3 regions of the Agrobacterium sp. rho-13.3 genome follow, and region 2 is predicted to be linked to each of the others. Evidence: riboswitches for the same ligand, from Rfam matches in the RefSeq annotation. Region 2 holds a riboswitch; each other region holds the start of a gene.

Region 1 (7,230 bases), 150 kb from region 2:
CACTTCCGAAATGCGAAGCGCGTGGCTTGCCGCCTCGCCGAACTGTTTGTCTCCACCCAGCCATTCCAGATGGGTGGCGGTCAGCTCGAAATTGGCGCCGAACTGGCGAAGCGTGTTGAAAGCATATTTGTGGAAAAATCCGAAGGGCCGGTCGGCCACTTTTTCCACCTGCCCCGGAAAGACCTCGGCGAAGGCCTTGATCGGATTTTGCTCGGGCCGTTTTGCAAAATGTAATGCCAAAAGCCGCAGCGCAATTGCGCGTCGTTCTTTATCGGACACGGGCTTTTCGGGAAATTTCGCGAATTCGGTGTAGGGCAAAAACGGAAGATCGTCTTGCGTGAGGTGGTGTTGGAAAATGCCTGAGAAATCATCACCCTCCAGCGCGTAGTAGCCGCCATTGTGGAAATATTCCAGCTTGCGGTTTGCCAAGTCCATGCGGTTGATGGCGACCGTCGTTTTGCCGTGTTCCTTACGATAACCCACACCTTGGGTATCCGGCATGTAGAAACTGTCCATTTCGATCAGGCAGATACGACCGCGCTGCAACTGTGTTGCGATATGGCTTTCCAGCCTGTCGAAAATTGCCAGTTCAGTGACGCGGATGCCATACAGCGCCTCAAGGTCTTCCAGCGGTACTTTAAAGAAAGTGAACTGGTCGCCCTCGAAATCCTGTGTCAGCGTAAAGCCGAGCATGGCTTCCGGCGGCAAACCGCTGGAGGCCAGAAGTTCGATCCACAGATCTACATAACAATTGGTTTCCGGCCACATCCGCTCAGATGCGTGGAGCTGGTGCGGAACATAGGTTTCAGCGCTCAGGGCCGGAAAAATGCTTGCCATCTCGTCTTCAGCCCCAAAGCACATCCCGAACCGGCTGCGGCCATGCATCCACATCCAGTCCATGTTTCGCAAACAGTGCCAGCGCAATACGCTCCAGACCAAAACCGACGCAGGCGGTGTGGGCCACAGTGCCGTTTGCGAGATTGAGACCCCATTTGGTGCCGAAAGCGTCCTGGTGGTAATTGAAGCTCATGCAGGCGGTCTGGTTGGTGGTCGATGTGACCGGGATCAGCAGTTCAAACTTCAAATTCTGGTCACGCTGGTTGTTGGCCAGCATCTTGCCCGCGCGCCCGAAGAACGGGTCGTTGGCGATATCGATCTTCACGTCGAGACCGATTTTTTCCATCATTGCCACGCCGCGATCCATCCACAATTGGCGGAATTCCGTGACATCTGCTTCCGTGCCCATGCAGACATATTCGCGCATACGGAACAGTTGCTGGCGGGCCGGATCCTTGGAAGGCTCATGGCGGAAGCAATAGGATTGAATGTCGTAAAGACCGCCGCCAGCGGGCAGGTTTCCGCGCTTGGCAATGGTGGGGTAAAGCGGGTAGCAGGCCGCAGGCGTCAAGACGATATCGGTCGCCTTCTGATCTTTCGTCCAGTCCGTGCCCTCGTCCATGCTTTTCAGCAGGCTGACATGATCCAACTCACAGCCGCAGAACGAATGGACCGTGCCCGCCAGTTGCGGGAAGCTTTTCATGTAACCGCTTTTTTCAAAAAAAGCGCGGTTAATGCCGGGCGGGAAGCGAATGGCTTCCGCCTTGTCCGGGCCGCCGACGGTGTCGATCAACCGTTCAAAAGCGACGATGACGTCTTCAAACTGGCCGCTGCGGCCATAAAGGCCGTCCACGCCAGTATCGATCAGCAGGCCCTTTTCGAACAGGCGATCGAGAAACGATGTTTGCATGTCCATGGTGCTTATCCTGAAAGGCTGGTGTCCTGCTTCTGAACAAGCAGGAGATGGGCGGAATTGCTTAAAATTCTGTCGTTTGAAATCATCAGCTGGGCGGAATGCGCATCACGCAAATGCCTGCCGAGGCTGTAAGGCGTGCCGTTCTTGTAGCCCATGATGCCGCAAATCAGCATGGCGTGATTGATGATTTCCAGAACCGTTTCGGAAGAACAAATCTTGACGTTGTTCATGGCAACGGCAAACCCCATCGACATCAGCTTGTCCGGATCGGACTTGGTATCGTCGTACGCTTTTAGACCGGCAATCACGTTGGATTTGACGATCTGAAGCTTGTTGGACACTTCCGCCAGACGGATAGCACCGGGTGGCGTGACGCCGGGTGATTTGCGGGCGGCTGCGCGAACGAAAGCCTGCGCCCGCAACACGGCATCTGCCGCAATGCCATACCACACACCGCTCCACAAAAGATGCGATGTGGCCAGCATGGATTGTGCCGCGATTTCTGCAAACGGCTTTTGAAAAATCTGTTCCGAAGGCGCCTTGCCTTTGAACAGGAAACCATCGGAACAGGTGCCGCGCATGCCAAGCGTGTTCCAGACATGCGTTTTTTCAAGACTATATTGGTCTTTAAGAAAAACCGTCATCACCTGATCGGCAGGTGCGGCATCCGCATGGGCGCGGGAGGTGATGAGAATGACGTCGGCTTCGCTGCCATAGGAAATGACGGTCGCGTCTTTTTCCAAAGAGCAATTGGCCCCGTCAACGTCAATGGCGCAAATGGAATTGCGCAGATTTCCGCCAATGCCGCCTTCGGTGGTGGCAGAACCAATGAGGAGCTGTTCAGCGGCCACACGGCGCATGAAGCCGGTGTGCCATTCGCTTGTCTCTCCGTGCTCCACCAGACTGGATGCCTTGATCTGGTGCATGGCGAAGATCATTGCCGTGGCCGAGCAGGACTGGCCAAGCGTGCAGCAAATATCGGCGATTTGCGTCAGACTTGCGCCTTCGCCGCCCAGATGCAAGGGAACTTGAATGCCGAGAAGGCGCTCAGCGCGCATGGCCTCCACAGCTTCTCTTGGGAAACGTGCGGCGCTGTCTACATCGTCAGCGTGTTGCGCGGCGATCGCCGCAACACGCGATGCGCGCGCAGACAGCGTGGCATTCGGTGGGGCGACAGACAGGTTCATCACGCCGCCTCTTTGCCGTCGAGAATTGTTTTCACGGTTTCTTCAATCGCCTTGATGCTGGCGAAAGACTTGCGGTTGAGCATATTGTCCGGGAACTCGATATCGAACGCGTCTTCTATGCCAAGCATCAATTGTACGGATGCGAAAGAAGAAAGTCCGGCTGCGTAAAGATCAGATTCGTCGGCGATGGTATCGATCGGTACCGGGAGTTGGCCGAATTTAGATAGTATTTCACGAATAGTTGAATTCATCTCAAGTAGTCTCCCTCGATCGGATGCTATCATAGCGCATTCTTCAAGTTACACCCTAAAAAATAACATCCTAATAAATGGCTAGGTTAATTTGGTGTAACCCAACGCGATTATGTGACTTCATCCACAGCATACTTGACAAAGTGGCATGGCCGGTTTCTGATTAGGCATTCACCAGGGGAGTCCCGTCAAGGGGCTGAGATACTGCTACAGCGCGCAGTGACCCGTTGAACCTGATCCAGTTCATACTGGCGTAGGGACGGTGCAAACGCGGGAAAAGCAGTTCGGCAGTGCCGAGCAACTGGGCCGAATCATCGGCTTGCCTTTCCCGTGGTTTTTCGTCTTTCATGCTCGAACTGGGTCTCCACTGTTTTTGCTTTGGAGCCTCACGATGAACATTGCTGCTAAAAATCTCTCCCCTGTTGTCACGACAGGTCCGCTTCCCGCTTCGACCAAAATCTACAAGCCGGGCATCATCCATCCCCATATCCGCGTACCGATGCGTGAAATTGCGGTGCACCCCACCGCTGGCGAACCGCCGGTTACGGTCTATGATTCCTCTGGTCCTTATACCGATCCATCCCACACGGTCAGCATCGAAGGCGGTTTGCCGCGTGTGCGCCATGACTGGGTTGTGGCACGCGGCGATGTCGAGGCTTACGAGGGCCGACACGTCAAACCGGAGGACAATGGCTTTGCCACCGGCGAACGTTTGACGCCGGAATTTTCTCTACGTCATCAGCCATTGAAGGCCAAGGACGGCAAAGCGGTCACGCAGCTTGCCTATGCGCGGGCGGGCATCATTACGCCTGAGATGGAATTCATTGCCATTCGCGAAAACATCGGGCGCGAGGCGGCAAAGGAAACGCTGGCACGCGATGGTGAAAGTTTTGGGGCGCATATTCCAGATTTCGTGACCGCGGAATTTGTGCGTCAGGAAGTGGCGGCGGGCAGGGCGATTATCCCCGCCAACATCAACCACCCCGAAGCCGAGCCGATGATTATCGGGCGCAATTTCCTCGTCAAGATCAATGCCAATATCGGTAACTCGGCGGTCACGTCTTCCATGGCGGATGAAGTCGACAAGATGGTATGGGCCATTCGCTGGGGTGGCGATACGGTGATGGACCTTTCAACGGGTCGCAACATTCACAACATCCGCGAATGGATCATCCGCAATTCGCCGGTGCCGATTGGCACAGTTCCGCTCTATCAGGCGCTGGAAAAGGTCAATGGCATTGCTGAAGATCTGAACTGGGACGTGTTCCGCGATACGCTGATCGAACAGGCCGAGCAGGGTGTGGATTATTTCACCATCCATGCCGGCGTGCGGCTGCATTACATTCCGCTGACCGTCAATCGCGTCACCGGCATCGTCTCACGCGGCGGCTCGATCATGGCCAAGTGGTGTCTCCATCACCACAAGGAATCCTTCCTCTATGAGCACTTCGATGAAATCTGCGATATCTGCCGCGCTTATGATGTGTCTTTCTCGTTGGGCGACGGCCTGCGGCCGGGTTCGATTGCCGACGCCAATGATGCGGCGCAATTTGCCGAGTTGGAAACGCTGGGTGAGTTGACGAAGATCGCTTGGGCAAAAGACTGCCAGGTCATGATCGAAGGCCCCGGCCATGTGCCGATGCACAAGATCAAAGAGAATATGGACAAGCAGCTGAAGGTCTGCGGCGAAGCGCCTTTTTACACGCTTGGACCGCTGACGACGGATATCGCGCCCGGATATGACCACATCACGTCCGGCATCGGTGCGGCGATGATCGGCTGGTTCGGTACGGCGATGCTTTGTTATGTCACGCCAAAGGAGCATCTGGGTCTGCCGGACCGCAATGATGTGAAGGTCGGCGTCATCACCTACAAGATTGCCGCCCACGCTGCCGATCTTGCCAAGGGTCATCCGGCAGCACAAATCCGCGACAATGCTTTGTCTCGTGCCCGTTTCGAGTTCCGTTGGGAAGACCAGTTCAACCTGTCGCTCGACCCGGAAACGGCACGCTCCTACCATGATGAGACATTGCCGAAGGAAGCGCACAAGGTTGCGCATTTCTGCTCCATGTGCGGACCTAAATTCTGCTCCATGCGGATCTCGCACGACATTCGTGCCGAGGCGCAAAAGGAAGGTCTGGAGGCCATGGCGCAAAAATTCCAGCAGGGTGGCGATCTTTATATGCCGCTGGAAAAGCCGGTGGCGGGGGAATGAGATGCGCGTTCTGGTTAAAGGTGCAGGCGTTTCCGGTCTAACGGCTGCTCTTGAACTTGCGCGCCGGGGCGTGGGTGTCGAAGTCTGCGATCTGGCAAACAAACCGGGGCGCGGTGCGTCCTGGTTTGCGGGCGGCATGCTGGCGCCTTGGTGTGAGCGTGAAAGTGCAGAGGAGGCCGTGCTGACATTAGGCCAATCTGCGCTTGATTGGTGGGATGAGGCAACGCCGGGGCTGGTGACGCGCAAGGGTACGCTGGTGGTGGCACCGGCGCGGGACAAGGCGGAGCTTTCCCGCTTCGCCTCCCGCACCTCGGGGTATCGCTGGGTTGATGAGGATGAGATCGCAGCGTTGGAACCGGACCTTGCAGGACGGTTCCGCGCGGGTCTGTTCTTTTCGGGCGAAGGGCATCTTGATCCACGCCTCGCTCTGACTGCGCTTTACGAACGCCTCATTTCGATGTGCGTTGGTTTCCATCTTGGTGAGCAAACGGACGAAACTGCGTTCGACTGCGTCGTTGATTGCACGGGCCACGCGCAGACCGGCAAGTTGACTGGGCTTCGCGGCGTGCGCGGCGAGATGCTTTATCTGGTTACGACAGAGGTAACGCTTTCACGCCCCGTGCGGCTGCTTCATCCGCGCATTCCGCTTTACATCGTGCCGCGTGCAGCGGAACGTTTTATGGTGGGTGCGACGATGATTGAAACGGACGAGGCGGGACCGATTTCGGCGCGCTCGATGATGGAACTTCTCAATGCCGCCTATGCGCTTCATCCAGCGTTTGGGGAGGCTCAAATCATCGAGACGGGGACAGGCATCCGCCCGGCTTTCTCCAACAATCTTCCTGCGATCAGCCAGAAAGGCGACACGCTCTTCATCAACGGCGCACATCGGCACGGCTTTCTGCTTTCGCCCGCCATGGCACGGCAGGCCTCCGACATTGTTTTTCTAAAGGAGTTTTCCCATGAGAATTCTCGTAAACGGGCAAGAGCATGATCTTGCCACCGCCACGCTGTCTCAGCTTCTGACCGTGCTGGACTATGAAGGCGATTGGCTGGCGACAGCCGTGAATGGTGATCTCGTCCATGCCGAGGATCGCTCCGATTTTCAGTTGAAGGACTTCGACAAAATCGAAGTTCTTTCACCCATGCAGGGAGGATAGACCATGCTGACGCTTTATGGACGTGAGGTTGGTTCCCGCCTTCTGCTTGGCACGGCACGCTATCCCTCGCCTGCGGTGCTGGCGGATGCGGTGCGGGCCAGCAAGACGGATATTCTGACTATTTCTCTGCGCCGGGAAACGGCGGGCGGTAAAAAGGGTGGGCAGTTTTTCGAACTGATCCGTGAATTGGACCGCCATATTTTACCCAATACGGCAGGATGCCACACCGCCAAGGAAGCCGTTTTGACCGCCAAAATGGCGCGGGAGGTCTTTAAGACCAACTGGATCAAGCTGGAAGTGATCGGCAATCACGATACGCTTCAGCCGGATGTTTTTGGGCTGGTGGACGCGGCGCGCATTTTGAGCGACGAGGGTTTCGAGGTGTTTCCTTATACGACCGATGATCTGGTGGTGGCGGAAAAGCTGATCGATGCCGGTTGCAAGGTCTTGATGCCGTGGTGCGCGCCGATTGGCAGCGCGATGGGGCCGCTGAACATCACGGCGTTGCGGTCTATGCGGGCGCATTTCCCGAATGTGCCGATGATCGTCGATGCCGGATTGGGACGCCCATCCCATGCCGCAACGGTGATGGAACTGGGGTACGATGCGGTACTTCTGAACACGGCGGTTTCCGGTGCAGGCAATCCGGTCATCATGGCGGGGG
Region 2 (7,230 bases):
GACAAGATTTTCCTCGAAGCAGGTTTTGAGTGGCGCGAACCCGGCTGCTCCATGTGCCTTGCCATGAACGACGACCGCCTCGCCCCCGGCGAACGTTGCGCCTCAACCTCCAACCGCAACTTCGAAGGCCGCCAGGGCTATAAGAGCCGCACGCACCTCGTGTCCCCTGCCATGGCAGCGGCAGCGGCTGTTGCGGGTCACTTCGTCGACGTGCGCGACTGGCATTAAGAACGCCATCGTCATGCTCGGGCTAGTCCCGGGCATCTGCGGCGTCGAATTTTGTATCGGCGTGAGTAGATCCTCGGCACAAGGCCGAGGATGACGAAGGAGAGGTTTTCGCACTCCTTTGACCCAACCCCGGAGCAATCCGGGGTTTTTTATTCGGCGATGATCTTGACGCGGTCGCCGGGTTGGACCACGGCTGTTGCGCTCATGGCGTTGAGGACGCGGAAGAGTTCGATCTTGCGATCGGTGCCCATCATGCGGGCGGCGAGCGATGCGACGGTTTCGCCGGGTTTGGCGGTGACGACCCGTACGCGCAGCGGCTTGAGGGCCGAAATCTCTGCCGGTGTCATTTTGCGGAAGCTGGTGCGCAGCACATTGGCGACGCTATCCAGCTGCGGGCTACCCTTCGGCACCGCTGTCAGGAAGCGGAATATCTGCTGACCGACACGAATGACGGTGACATCGAAATCCCATTTATCCGCGGAGGCACGCGCCGTTGCGGCGGGCAGACCGTTGATTTCCGTTTCGCGAACCGTTTCCGGAATGAGACCTGCAACCCAGCCGCTGGTGAGATAATTGGTCAGCGTCGACTGCTTGGGGTCGGCCACGCCATCGAAACGGATGGCCATTTCGCCGGGGCCGGTTGCCAGAACCGCCTCGACCTTGTTGTCGATCTGGAAACCTTCCGGCACATCGAAACGAATGCCGAGACTGCCATGCAGGAAGGTGTTGCCACGCACATACCCCTCTTGCGGGCTGTCGCCATACAGCAGGCCGTCAATGCCGTTCAGGAACCAGTCGCGGCCCTTGTCGCCCACCTGGCCCTCCTGCCCGAAAGCACGCGCGTGGCGGCGGGCAAGCTCGATGCGCTGCGGCGTGTTGGGGTGGCTGGAAAGGAAGTCGAGGCTCTGGTCGCTATCGGGATCAGCCGAGGTGAAACGGGCGTAAGCGGCCATGGAATCAAGGAAACGCGGCGAAGCGTAAGGATCATATCCCGCTTCGCCCAGCATCCGCACGCCGATCACATCCGCCTGCAATTCCTGCTGGCGGGAGAAAGCGGCGAGGCGCAGTTTGCCACGCGCCAAGGCCTGTTTTCCGGCCAGATCGCTGGACAGAACTTCCGCCACAACACGGCTGGCGATGACTTCGGCTTCTTCGCGGCGCTGGCGCTCGATGCCGTGGTTGGCGGTGACGTGGCCCATTTCATGCGACAGAACGGCGGCAACTTCAGAGGCGTCATTGGCAAGCGCCAGAAGGCCGCGTGTCACGTAAAGATAACCACCCGGCAACGCAAAGGCATTGATTGCGGGAGAATTCAAAATGGTGATGCGGTAGGATTGCTGCGGATTTTCCGACACCGCCGTCAGCGCCCCGGTGATTCGGGCCACGAGGCGTTCTGTCTTGTCGTCGTGATATTCGCCGCCATAACTTGCAACGATCCGCGGGTGTTCGCGGGCGCCCATCTGCGCGCGCGGATCATTTTTCTGCACTTCTTCCACGGTCTGGGGATTATCAGAGGGCTTCAACGTGGACTGGTAAGACGGGCTGAACAGCGACTGGCACGATGACAGGACAAAACCGGCGACCGCAAGCGCGAGCACGCGTCTTGACGCCCTGCCCCATTGCCACGCGTTTTGACCGAAGGTGTGGCTTTGCGGAGCCTTCACACACGTCATCATTCTGCTTGTCTGCTCCTAACGTTCCTGATCATCCGTTAATTGCAGACCAGAATACCAGATTACCCGTACGGGCACTTGAATGCTCAAACACTGAAAACGATCCATCATGCGGAAATATTTCAAGGGGAGAAATTCTTCGCTTAGCTTTCAAGCAGTTGATTAGAATTCGCAAGTGCAAAATTTGAGCATCGACTTCGTGTTTTTGAAGGATTGACAGCCACCCGCGTCGAAATTGTGACGATTTGTTTCTTCGCATGTCGTTGTTGAAAAACCGCTACACACTTTTACGCGACATGCTTACACCGCCAGAAACGTGTTGATCTCTTCTACATCTTTGGCGGCAAAGAAATCATCGACACTGCCTTTGTAAAGAATGCGACCGGCAGACAGAAAAACAACGGACTGGGCAAGACGCCTGATATCATCCGGATGGTGCGTGACCAGAAGAATGGTGTTTTTCATCTCGCCGTGAAGGTCTTTGAGAAGACCAGCCATGCCAGCGCGCAGACCGGGATCGAGCGCTGCAAATGGTTCATCCAGCAACATCAAGGACCGTTTGCGCACCAAGGCTCTGGCCAGTGCCGCCCTTTGCCGCTCTCCACCCGACATGCTGGAGGGCAGACGTTTTTCGAAACCGGCAAGGCCGACGCGGGCGAGCGCAGTCTTCACCGATGTTTTTTCATCCTGCGACAGTTTCAAAGACGGGTTCACGCCCAGCCCGACATTGGTAAAAATATCCAGATGCGCAAAGAGATTATTGTCCTGAAAAATCAGCGAAACGGGCCGTTCTGAAGGGTCCAGCCCATGCATGTCCTGCCCGTCGATCAGGACGCGGCCCATATCGGGCGCTTCGAACCCGGCGACGAGATTGAGCAGCGTGGATTTTCCAGACCCGGATGGCCCGACGACCGCCGTAACCTTGCCGCGCTCAAACCCGCAATCGAAGGCGAAATCCTGATTGCCGAGTTTCAGCGTGATGTTGTCGAGGCTGGCACCCCAATCATGCAAATTCATGCGACCGCTTTCGCTGAGGTGGATTGCCGCGACACACCGCCCACTGCCAGGCAGAGGCAGATGACACCGAGAATGACCGCATAACCTGCCGCGTCATTGGTTCTGTAACTGCCCATATTGCTATAGACCAGCCAGGGCAAAGTCACGAAGCTTTCAGAGCCGAACAGGGCAACGGCACCCAGATCGCCCAGCGAAAGCGCCATGGCGAAGGAGAAGGCCATGGCGATGGGACGCCACAAAACCGGCCAATCGACAAGCCGAAGCCGGGAGAACCCGGAGACACCGAGGCTGGCAGCCAGATGGCCCGTTCGAGCCTGATGGGTGATGAAGGCAGGTTCCAGCACCCGCATGACGAAGGGCAGCGCCATCAGCATATTGATGGCGGCGACCAGTGCGGGCGCAAACAGGGCGACATCACCGAAGGGCCTTAACAGCAGAAACCAGCCACTGCCCAACACCACCGGCGGCACCAAAAGCACCAGCGATGAGCCAGCACCAAGCGCCGTGGAAAAAGCATTCAACGGCGCGCTGACGTTTCTGCGGGCGGCGATGACTTGGCGGGCGCGAATGAGCGCGGTGGAAAGGAGAAGCGCAAGCGATGCCGACACGAGTGCGACCGTAAGGCTCGTGGCAAATGCCTGCCAGAAGGTGTGCTCAGTCAAAAGACGAGGCAGATCAGCAGACAGACCGGAAGATGCGACGGCAATCAATGGAAGGCCGACCAGCAGCAAAGCCAGCAGAATGACAAGGCCATCCCACAGGCGCCGCACAAATCCTTCGCCATCAAACCGCCGAACCGCGCGGCCTTGCGTTTGAGCCTCGGCATCGGCGGAAGGCAGTAGCGCCAGAAGCCCAAGCAGAACACCCGTCACCGCAATTTGCATCAAAGACAGCGCAATGGCGCGGGGTGGATCGAAATCGAACCGCAATGCCTGATAGATCGCCACCTCGATTGTCGTGGCCGCTGGCCCACCGCCGAGCAGCAGGACGAGGGTGAAGCTGGTGGCGCAGAGCATGAAGATCAGCCCTGCGATGCCCGGTATCAGCCGCGCCACGGCTGGCCATTCAATGAACCGAAAGGTGGAAAGCGGCGCCATGCCGAGGCTGGCGCTCATGCGCCAGTATTCGCCCGGAATGCGTTCCAGCCCGGCCAGAAAAAACCGCACGGCCAGCGGCAGGTTGAAGAACACATGGGCGATGAGAATGCCGGACAGGCCGTAAATGCTGAAGGGCTGCTCTGCCCCTGCGGACAAAAGCATCGTGTTGAAAACGCCCTGCCTGCCCCAGATGGCAATGATGCCAAGCGCGCCGACAATAACCGGCAGACCCATCGGCACCGCCATCAACCGGATGATCCAGATGCGGCCCGGAAATGCCCGTTGGCGGGCAAGCGCCAGCGCCACCGGTAATCCCAACAGAATGGAAATGAGGGTGGAAAGCGTGGCCTGCCACAGCGTGAAACGCAGGATGCGCAGCGTATAGGCATCCAACAAAGCCTCGGACGCCGCACCCGTATCGAAAGACAGAAGTGCCGCGACGGCAAGGCCCATGAACAACAGAACGGCGGCAAATGCCACCGCCCCGCTCAAGATGAACCTGCGACGATCACGGCGCTCAATCATGGAGGCAACGTTACTTCACGCTCATGGCAGTCAGCCATTCGTCGATCCATGCCTTGCGATTCTTGGCCACCTCTTCCGGCGACATCAGGAACGTCTTGGACGGCTGCACCAGCTTGGAAAAGGCATCCGGCAGAGGTGTGGAGGTGGCGGCAACCGGCATCATCCAGTTGTTTTCAGGAATGGCATCCTGAAAACCTGTTGTCAGCACGAAAGAGAGGAACTGCTTTGCCAGTGCCTGTTCCGGCGCATTCTTCATGATGCCTGCGACTTCGATCTGGATATAATGACCTTCCTCGAAGCTGGCCGCCTGATAGCGATCCGAGTTTTCTGCGACCATATGGTAGGCGGGCGAGGTGGTGTAGGACAGCACCATCGGCACTTCGCCCTTGGTGAACAGGCCGTAGGATTCCGACCAGCCGGGAGTGACGGTCAGCACGCGGTTCTTGAGCTTTGCCCATGCTTCCGGTGCCTTGTCGCCGTAAACCGACTTCACCCATAACAGCAGGCCAAGGCCGGGTGTCGAGGTGCGCGGGTCTTGAATGGCGATCTTCTGCGAGGGATCGCCTTCCACCAGTTCCTTCAGACTTTTTGGCGGATTCTTCAGGATCTGGGTATCGTAGACAACGGCGAAGTGGCCGTAGTCATAAGGCACGAAAACATCGTCCTTGAAGCCGCCCGGCACTTTGGCCGCAGACGTATCGACGCCCGAGGCTTCGAACAAGCCGGTCTGCTTGGCTTCTGCTATGAGGTTCGTGTCGAGACCGACCACGACATCGGCCTTGGAGCTGGTGCCTTCCAGTTTCAGCCGGTTCAGCAGCGCCACGCCATCGGCCACACCCACAAAATTGACGGTGCAATTGCAGGTCTTTTCGAACGCCTCTTTCACCTTGGGACCGGGCCCCCATTTGGAAACGAAGCTTTCATAGGTATAGACGGTCAGCGTCTTTTTATCCTGCGCCACCGCAATAGCGGGCAGCAAGAACGACACGGCAACGAGAGACTGAACGAAAAAACGACGAAACATCAAGAGCACCTCCTTGAAATGGGTAGCAGGAATAGGCGCCTTGGATGGAAGCCGTCTAATCCCTCCGCCGGTGTTAACCGGATCAGGTTCTTCGGGTTGGCAAAGCCTCTCAGCCTTGTTCCGTTGGAACAAAGCACCCCGTTAGAGCAAGCGAAGATGTAATCTGAGTATAGTGGATTGGCAAGATGGCTTCGTGTTACGCCTGTGCCGGCATATGCACGAGTTCCCAGACATGACCATCCGGGTCTTGAAAGCTGCCTGCATACATAAAGCCATGATCCTGCGATGGCTTCCACGCATTGCCACCGGAGGCGAGTGCCGTGGCAATCGTCTGGTCGATCTCTTCCCGGCTTGCAGCGGAAAGGCAGGTCAGCACTTCCTTGGTGTTCTTGGCATCGGCAATATCGCCATTGATGAAATCACGGAACCGCTCTTCCTGAAGCAGCATGACGAAGATGTTTTTATCGACGATCATGCAGAGCGTGCGCTCATCGGAATATTCCGGATTGAAGTTGAAACCGAGCGCGGTGAAAAAGGCTTTCGAGATTTCGATATTCTTGACGGGCAGATTGACGAAAATCATACGCATGTTCAGAACTCCTCCGTTTTGAAAACAGCAAAGCTTAATAGGCTTTCCTATCAAAGATGGGAGGCGAGTCTCCTTTGCGCAACATTATGCTCCCTCCGTCATTCCGGCCTTGAGCCGGTATGAGGGAAGAATGGATTTCAGCTTTCCAGCTCTTCGCGCAGCATTTCCAGCTCCAACCACTCTTCTTCCATGGTTTCCAGCTTTGCGCGCAACCGCGACATTTCTTCGGCGAGCTTGCTGAACGCGTTGGGGTCCTTGGCGAAAAGATTGGGGTCGGCCATGCGCTCTTCGCGTTTGGCGATCTCGCCCTGGGCTTTTTCCATTTCCTTCGGCAGATTTTCGAGCGCGAATTTCTGCTTGAAGGACATTTTGACCTTGGCTTTTGCCGGGTCAGAAGATGAAGCAGAGGACGAAGAACCCTTGGCCTTTTCCTGCTTTTCGGCTTTTTTCTTCTCGTCGGACGCGCCCTTGCGCTGCGCCATCATGTCCGAATAGCCACCGGCATATTCGATCCAGCGGCCATCCGGCGCATCCGGGTTTGCGGGGGCGATGGTGGAGGTGACGGTGCGGTCGAGAAAGTCGCGGTCGTGGCTGACGAGAATGACGGTGCCGGTGAAGCTGGCAACGATTTCCTGCAACAAATCCAGCGTTTCGATATCCAGATCGTTGGTCGGCTCGTCGAGGATCAAAAGGTTGGTCGGACGCGCCAGAATGCGCGCCAACATCAAACGTGCGCGCTCACCACCGGACAGATTGCGGATGGGTGTGCGGGCCTGTTCCGGCTGGAACAGAAAGTCCTTCATATAACCGGTGACGTGCTTCAGCTCATTGTTGACCAGAAGGTTCTCGCCGCGCCCATCCGTCAGATAATGCGCCAGTGTATCGTTGGGGTTCAAATCCTCACGCTTCTGGTCCAGCGTGGCGATTTCCAGATTGGTGCCGAGCTTGACCGTGCCGGTGTCCGGCTCAAGCTGACCCGTCAGCATCTTCAACAGCGTTGTCTTGCCCGCGCCGTTTGGTCCGACAAAACCGATGCAGTCCCCGCGATGGACACGCAGCGAAAACGGGGCGACGATG
Region 3 (7,230 bases), on a different replicon from region 2:
AAGGCGATGCTATGATAGAGCAGTATCTCGATACACGACAACTCGAAGCATTCGTTGCGGTGATGTCGATAGGGAGCATGACGGGTGCTGCCAAAGCGCTTGGAAAATCGCAGCCCGTCATCAGCCGTCTCATTCAGGATCTTGAGCAGGAAATCGGCTTCGTCCTGCTTCATCGCAACGGCCCACGCATTGCCCCAACCGAACAAGGTGTGGCGTTTTTTACGCAGGCAGAACTGTTTCTGGGCGGGCTGCGCACGATCAGCGAAAGAGCGCGGCAGATTGAAAGCAGCGGGGCAAGACCAATCGAGATCGCATCGATCCCGGCTCTTGCAGCAAGCCTCGTGCCGCTCGCGCTCAAAGACATTGCGGAAGAGCACTTTCCCAAACACGTTCATCTCCAGAGCATCGCATCGGAAAATGTCGTTCAAGCGGTGGTCGCACGCACAGCCGATGTTGGCATTGCAAGCCTGCCGCTGGATAATCCGGGGCTGGATGTTCACTGGATCGGTGAAGTGCCCTGTGTCGCCATCGTGGCCGCTGGTGATGAACTGGCGCAAAAAACCATTGTCACACCGCAGGATTTGGCAGCGCGACGCATCATTGCTTCGGCCAATCCTTACCGTCTTCGCATGCGCATTGAAAAAGCATTCAAGGATCAGGGCATTGCCCTGAACGATGTCGTGGACAGCAACGCAACCTATGTTTCGCTTGCGCTGGCGCGAGCCGGCCTTGGAGTTGCCATCGTGGAGTCCGTCACGATCAGCGGTCTGCCCATCGACGGCGTCGCCGTTTTGCCACTCGCGTTTCACATCCCGTTTTACTGGGGCGTCATCACCGCTCTGGGGCGGCCATCTCCCGTGACGATTGAAAACTTTATTCACTCGTTGGAAGAGAATGCGAGGACTTTGCCGGGCTTCCGCAAGCACCAAAATCTTGCCAGTATTCCTTGAGAGAACGACCTCTCGTTCCCGTCTTGACACGAATGAAATGGCGCTCTAGCAAGATGGAACATATATTCCAAATGGGCTTGAGGTGTGCATTGGCGTTCCAAGAAGGGCGCTGAAGGCAGTCGAGACCCGCTAACCAGATCGGGAGGAAACGATGGTTACGAGATTGGCTTTGTTGGGTGCGGGTCGCATCGGAAAGGTCCATGCGAAGGCAATTGCCTCCGACAAACGTGCAAAACTGGTCGCTGTGGTCGATGCTTTTCAGGAAGCCGCACAGGCAATCGCAAATGAAACCGGCTGCAAGATCAGCACCATCGAAGCCGTGCTGGCCGATCCCGATATCGATGCCGTTATCGTTTGCACACCAACCAACACCCACGCGGACCTGATCGAACAGTTTGCACGCGCTGGCAAAGCTGTTTTTTGCGAAAAGCCGATTGATCTGGATGTTGCCCGCGCTGCGGCCTGCATTGAGGTCGTCAAGGAAACCGGCGCCAAGATCATGCTCGGCTTCAACCGCCGTTTCGATCCGCATTTCCGCGCCGTTCGCAAGGCCATCGATGACGGCCAGATCGGCAAAGTCGAAATGGTGACGATCACCAGCCGTGACCCCGGCGCCCCGCCGCCCGAATACATCAAAGTGTCCGGCGGTATTTTCCGCGACATGACCATCCATGATTTCGATATTGCCCGCTTCCTGCTGGGCGAAGACATCGTCAGCGTTTTCGCCACCGGCTCCGTTCTGGTCGATCCCAAGATCGGCGAACTGGGTGACTATGACAGCGCCAGCATCATTCTAACGACCGGCAGCGGACGTCAGGCGATCATTTCCAACTCGCGCCGCGCGACCTATGGTTATGACCAGCGCATCGAAGTGCACGGCTCGCTCGGCTCCGTTTCGGCAGAAAACCAGCGTCCGGTCTCCATCGAAGTCGCAACCAAAGATGGCTACACGCGCCCGCCTCTGCACGACTTCTTCATGACGCGCTACACGGAAGCCTATGCGGCGGAAATTACCGCTTTCATCGATTCCGTCGAAAACAACGTCGCACCGTCACCATCTGCTCAAGACGGCCTGATCGCGCTCAAGCTTGCCGATGCCGCATTGAAATCCGCACGCGAAAAGGTTCTCGTGCAGATCGTATAATCATCGACCATCAAAGGCGGTGGCATTAAGCCTCCGCCTTTTCTACACCATTGACAGCAGACTTAAAAAACGACAATTTCCAGACATTCCGAGGGGAGCATCGCACGATGCTGAGATGGCGCTGAGCCGGACCCTTGAACCTGATCCGGGTCATGCCGGCGTAGGAACGGAACGGTCGCCAAAGGCATACTTTTCTCTTCTTCGCTCACCCTGGGTCTCCGTGATTGTATATGGAGTGGAATAACCCATGGAGAGCTTTCCAACGGCACAAAAGGCGGCAGCGCTTCTGGCGCACGTGCGTGAACAAAGACCGCGTGTTCATTGCCTGATGAACACGGTCGTCCAGAAGTTTACGGCAGATGGCATCACCGCCGTGGGCGGCATTCCGTCGATGACATCATCTGAAGAGGAAATTGAAAGCTTCGTTTCCAAAGTCGGCGCTCTGACCATCAATCTCGGCACGCTGGACGCTGCGCGCCGCAAGGTCATCCGCATCGCGGTCAAGGTCGCAAACGCCCATGGCAAACCGTGGATCGTCGATCCGGTCCATTGTGACTACTCGCCCTCGCGACTGGATTTCGCCCACGAGCTGATCACTCTTCGCCCAACAATCGTGCGCGGCAATGCGGCTGAGATGGCGGTGATAGGCGATGTCGGCGGAGCCCTGCGCATTCAGACAGGGCCGGAAGATCTGCTTCAGGATGGAACGCGAGAAGCAAAAATCGTCAACGGTCATCCGTGGATGGCAAAGGTTACCGGCACCGGCTGCCTTTCCGGTGGCGTGATTGCTGCCTTCATGGCTGTGGAACCGGACCCGATGCTGGCAGCCGCAGCGGCGCTGACCGTCACCGGCGTCTCCGCCGAACTGGCGGCAAAACATGCACGCGGTCCCGGCACTTTCGAAGCGGCCTTCCTGGATGCGCTGGACAGTATCAATGGCCAGGACATTCTTTCCCTTGCGAGAATTGAACACGATGAAAATTGATTACCGTTTGAACGCCTTGGTGGATGCCTCTCTGGCCGATATCGCGCCGCTGCCGGAACTGGCAGCCGTTGCGGCACGACACGGCGCGACGATCATCCAATACCGTGACAAACACGCCTCCACTCGCCAGATGATCGAACAGGCTCTGCTGATCGTTGACGCTTTGAAGGGGACGGGCGTGCCTCTGGTCATCAATGATCGCGTCGATGTGGCGTTGGCGTCTGGCGCGGATGGTGTACATTTGGGGGCCGACGATATGGATGCCCATACTGCAAGGCGTCTTTTGGGGCGTGATGCCGTTATCGGCCTGACAGTTAAAAACAAGAAGGATGCAGAGCGTGCAGCAATCGCGCCTGTGGACTACGCCTGCATCGGCGGCGTTTTCGAGACGATTTCCAAGGTAAACCCGGATGCGCCGGTGGGGCTGGAAGGTCTTCAGCACTTGCGCCACCATCTGAAGCAAGCGCGTCCGGACATGCCCGTTGGCGCCATCGCGGGCATCACGCTGAAACGTGTTGCTCCCGTTATTGCCGCCGGTGCGGATGGTGTTGCCTTGATCTCGGCCCTGTTTCGGGCCGGGGACATCGCAGCGGCGACGCGCGATTTCCGCCGTGAGGTGGACCATGCACTGGAGGCACGCGGATGACCGCCATCGCCTTAACGATTGCCGGGTCCGACAGCGGTGGCGGTGCGGGTATACAGGCCGACTTGAAGACGTTTTCGGCACTCGGCGTTTATGGCGCCAGCGTCATCACCGCCATCACGGCGCAGAACACCAGAGGCGTAAGCGCCGTTGAGGATATTTCCGCTGCGATGATCGCTGCCCAAATGGATGCGGTTTTTTCCGATCTTGACGTCGGCGCGGTGAAAATCGGCATGGTTTCGCGCATTGAAACCATAGAGACGATTTCCGATCGACTGCATGATGCGGGCAGACAGGTGGTGCTGGACCCGGTGATGGTAGCGACATCCGGTGATCGTCTGTTGCAGGAAGATGCGATTGAGACGCTGCGGTCTAAGCTGTTGCCTTTGGCTTTGATCGCCACGCCCAATCTGCCGGAAGCAGCCCTTCTCAGCTGCCAACCGCTGGCGACAAACCGGCAAGAGGTGATCGTTCAGGCCGAGACGATCCTGAAGCTCGGTATTCAGGCCGTTCTCATCAAGGGTGGGCATGGCAGCGGGCCTGAGAGTGTCGATCTTTTGCTGGATGGCAATTCCGTACAGGAATTCTCCATGCCGCGTATTGAGACCCGCAACGACCATGGCACCGGCTGTACGCTGGCCGCGGCGATTACCGCAAATCTAGCGCTCGGCTATTCCTTGGCGGATGCGATTGGACTGGCGAAGGAGTTTTTGCAAGGGGCATTGGCTGCGGGTCGAGAGCTGCATGTCGGCCATGGCCATGGGCCTGTGCATCATTTTTATCGGTGGTGGAACGCCTAAATATCAACCTCGTGGCTTTGGGCTTGCCAGTGCATTGCGGATGGCGAAGCTGGAGTGAATGCGGGACACACCGGGCAGTTTTGAGAGGATGTCCTTGTGCACCCGCTCAAAATCGCCCGCACTTTCCACCTCAACCCGCAGGAAATAATCCGATCCGCCGGTCATCAGGTAACACTCGCGGATTTCAGGATATCGGCGCACGGCGCTTTCAAAGCGATTGAGAAAATCTTCGGTCTGACGGTCCAGCGTGATCTGGATGATGACGGAGATAACCTCGCCACCCGCAGTACTCCCCGTCAGCGCGGTATAACCGCGAATAACGCCGTCACGCTCCAGAATATCCACCCGCCGCAGGCAGGCGGAGGGCGACAAGCCGACCTCTGCCGCCAGCTTTGCGTTGCTGATGCGCGCATTCAGCCTCAGCAACCTGATGATGTGACGATCCGTAGCGTCCAAAGCAGACATAAAATCATTCCGTTTCATCGTCGAAAATTGCGTGATATCACAATTCTTCGAACTTTATGCACCTCAAACCGCGGAAATTCGATGATCGTTGCAATAGTCTTTTCCAATAAAAATAAGGGAACGACGATGGACATGACGATCAACCGCCAGAAAGCGACCGGCGGCGCCAGCGGATACCTGACCATAGACCTTGGCGCACTTCGCGACAATTACCTGACCCTGCGGGCAATGGCTCCCAATTCCATCACCAGCGCGGTCGTCAAAGCCAATGCTTACGGTCTTGGCGCCGATATGGTCGCGCCTGTGCTGTACAATGCCGGGTGCCGTCACTTCTTCGTCGCCCACATCGATGAGGCCATCGCGCTTCGTCTTCGCATTGCTGGCGATGCGGAAATTTTCGTTCTGAACGGGCTTCAGCCGGGCAATGAAACATCCTGTGCGGCAATGAACCTTACGCCTGTTATCAACTGCCTTGAGCAACTTGCGCAATGGTCGGCCTATGCCGCAAACCTCGGCAAGACCCTGCCCGCAGCGCTTCAGATCGACACCGGCATGTCGCGGCTCGGCATGTCGTCATCCGAACTTGAAACAGTAAAAACCTCACCTGACCTGTTGAACGGCATCGCGATCACCTTCGTCATGAGCCATCTGGCCTGCGCGGATGAACCGGAGCATATCGCCAACGGTGCGCAGCTTGCCGTGATGCGCAAGGCTGCGCTGATGTTTCCCGATGCGCCGGTATGCTTTGCCAATTCCGGCGGCATCTTTCTCGGTGCAGATTATCACAACGCCGTCATGCGTCCCGGCATCGCGCTTTATGGCGGCGCGCCATCGACGCTGCGCCCCAACCCGATGAAGCCGGTGGTGCGGCTGGATGTTGCCGTTGTCCAGACGCGCACTGTGCCAGCAGATACGTTCGTCGGTTACGGTGGCTCGCTGCGCACGACGGGCGAAACGCGATTGGCAACGATTGCGGCTGGCTATGCGGACGGTTTGCCGCGCGCGCTCAGCAGCAAGGGTGCTGCCTATTTTAACGGCGTGCGGCTGCCGATTGCCGGTCGTGTTTCGATGGATAGCATCAGCCTTGACATCACCGCCCTGCCCGAAGGAACCTTGAAACACGGCAGCCTCGTTCAACTCATCGGGCCGGACCAAACGCTTGAAGACATTGCCGAAGATGCAGGTACAATCGCCTATGAAATCCTGACCGGCCTCGGTCAACGTTACCGCCGCACCTACATTCAGCCGGAGCGCAATGCCGCCACCGGCGATGCAACAAACGCAGACGAGTGAGAGCAATATGAATATCACAATTCTTGGTGCCGGTGTCGTCGGCGTTACCTCGGCCTGGTATCTGGCGAAGGCCGGTCACTCCGTTACCGTCATAGATCGCCAACCTGGCGCTGCTCTCGAAACCAGCTTCGCCAATGCAGGCGAGGTTTCTCCCGGCTATTCGTCGCCTTGGGCGGCACCGGGCATTCCGATGAAGGCTGTAAAATGGCTGTTCATGGAACATTCTCCGCTGATTATCCGTCCAACGCTTGATCCCGCAGCCTTGCGCTGGATTGCCCAGATGCTGCGCAACTGCACGGCGGCCCGTTACAACACCAACAAAAGCCGGATGGTGCGCGTTGCCGAATATAGCCGCGATTGCCTGATGGCACTGCGGGAAGAAACCGGCATTCAGTACGATCAGCGCACGCAAGGCACGCTGGAAGTCTTTCGCACCCAAAAGCAGATCGATGGTATCGGCAAAGATGTCGCTGTTCTGCAAGCCGGTGGTGTAAAATATGAGGTTCTGGATCGCGATGGCTGCGTTGCCGCCGAGCCGGGGCTGTCGGCATCTCGCGAGAAGATCGTTGGTGGTTTGCGCCTGCCGGGAGATGAGACCGGCGATTGTTTCATGTTCACCACCGCGCTTGCCAAACTGGCCGAACAGGCGGGCGTGAAGTTCATTTATGACACCGGCATCATGCGCCCGATTACTGAAGGCAACCGCATCAAGGCGATCGAAACAACAAAGGGATTGGTGGAAGCCGATATCTTCATCGGCGCGCTGGGCAGCTACACGCCACAGCTCCTGAAGCACCTCAACATCGACCTGCCCGTCTACCCGGTCAAAGGTTATTCGATCACCGTTCCCATCGTTGATGCAGCCCGCGCCCCGGTGTCCACGGTCATGGACGAAGCGCACAAGATTGCCATCACCCGCCTTGGCGACCGCATTCGCGTGGGTGGCATGG

Evidence for each region. Region 2 has a riboswitch for thiamine pyrophosphate ahead of thiB (thiamine ABC transporter substrate binding subunit). Riboswitches for the same ligand answer to the same signal wherever they lie in the genome.
Region 1: it holds a riboswitch for thiamine pyrophosphate, as region 2 does, so the genes downstream of both, thiC (phosphomethylpyrimidine synthase ThiC) here and thiB (thiamine ABC transporter substrate binding subunit) in region 2, are expected to answer to the same signal.
Region 3: it holds a riboswitch for thiamine pyrophosphate, as region 2 does, so the genes downstream of both, RMR16_RS21870 (hydroxyethylthiazole kinase) here and thiB (thiamine ABC transporter substrate binding subunit) in region 2, are expected to answer to the same signal.

The regions. Positions count from the first base shown of each region.
Region 1 is NZ_CP192774.1:2,442,801-2,450,030, reverse strand. It holds gene RMR16_RS12050 (DUF1839 family protein) at 1-837, opposite strand, end outside; gene RMR16_RS12045 (amino acid--[acyl-carrier-protein] ligase) at 845-1,753, opposite strand; gene RMR16_RS12040 (acyl-CoA dehydrogenase family protein) at 1,759-2,940, opposite strand; gene RMR16_RS12035 (acyl carrier protein) at 2,940-3,191, opposite strand; TPP riboswitch at 3,358-3,469, shown strand; gene thiC (phosphomethylpyrimidine synthase ThiC) at 3,583-5,406, shown strand; gene thiO (glycine oxidase ThiO) at 5,408-6,400, shown strand; gene thiS (sulfur carrier protein ThiS) at 6,369-6,566, shown strand; gene RMR16_RS12015 (thiazole synthase) at 6,570-7,230, shown strand, end outside.
Region 2 is NZ_CP192774.1:2,589,709-2,596,938, forward strand. It holds gene leuC (3-isopropylmalate dehydratase large subunit) at 1-228, shown strand, start outside; gene RMR16_RS12660 (M48 family metalloprotease) at 378-1,901, opposite strand; gene RMR16_RS12665 (thiamine ABC transporter ATP-binding protein) at 2,202-2,918, opposite strand; gene thiP (thiamine/thiamine pyrophosphate ABC transporter permease ThiP) at 2,915-4,540, opposite strand; gene thiB (thiamine ABC transporter substrate binding subunit) at 4,551-5,564, opposite strand; TPP riboswitch at 5,607-5,715, opposite strand; gene RMR16_RS12680 (VOC family protein) at 5,761-6,153, opposite strand; gene RMR16_RS12685 (ABC-F family ATP-binding cassette domain-containing protein) at 6,291-7,230, opposite strand, start outside.
Region 3 is NZ_CP192775.1:1,532,701-1,539,930, reverse strand. It holds gene RMR16_RS21880 (LysR family transcriptional regulator) at 12-950, shown strand; gene iolG (inositol 2-dehydrogenase) at 1,102-2,094, shown strand; TPP riboswitch at 2,176-2,278, shown strand; gene RMR16_RS21870 (hydroxyethylthiazole kinase) at 2,342-3,079, shown strand; gene thiE (thiamine phosphate synthase) at 3,069-3,725, shown strand; gene thiD (bifunctional hydroxymethylpyrimidine kinase/phosphomethylpyrimidine kinase) at 3,722-4,522, shown strand; gene RMR16_RS21855 (Lrp/AsnC family transcriptional regulator) at 4,526-4,987, opposite strand; gene alr (alanine racemase) at 5,114-6,280, shown strand; gene RMR16_RS21845 (D-amino acid dehydrogenase) at 6,288-7,230, shown strand, end outside.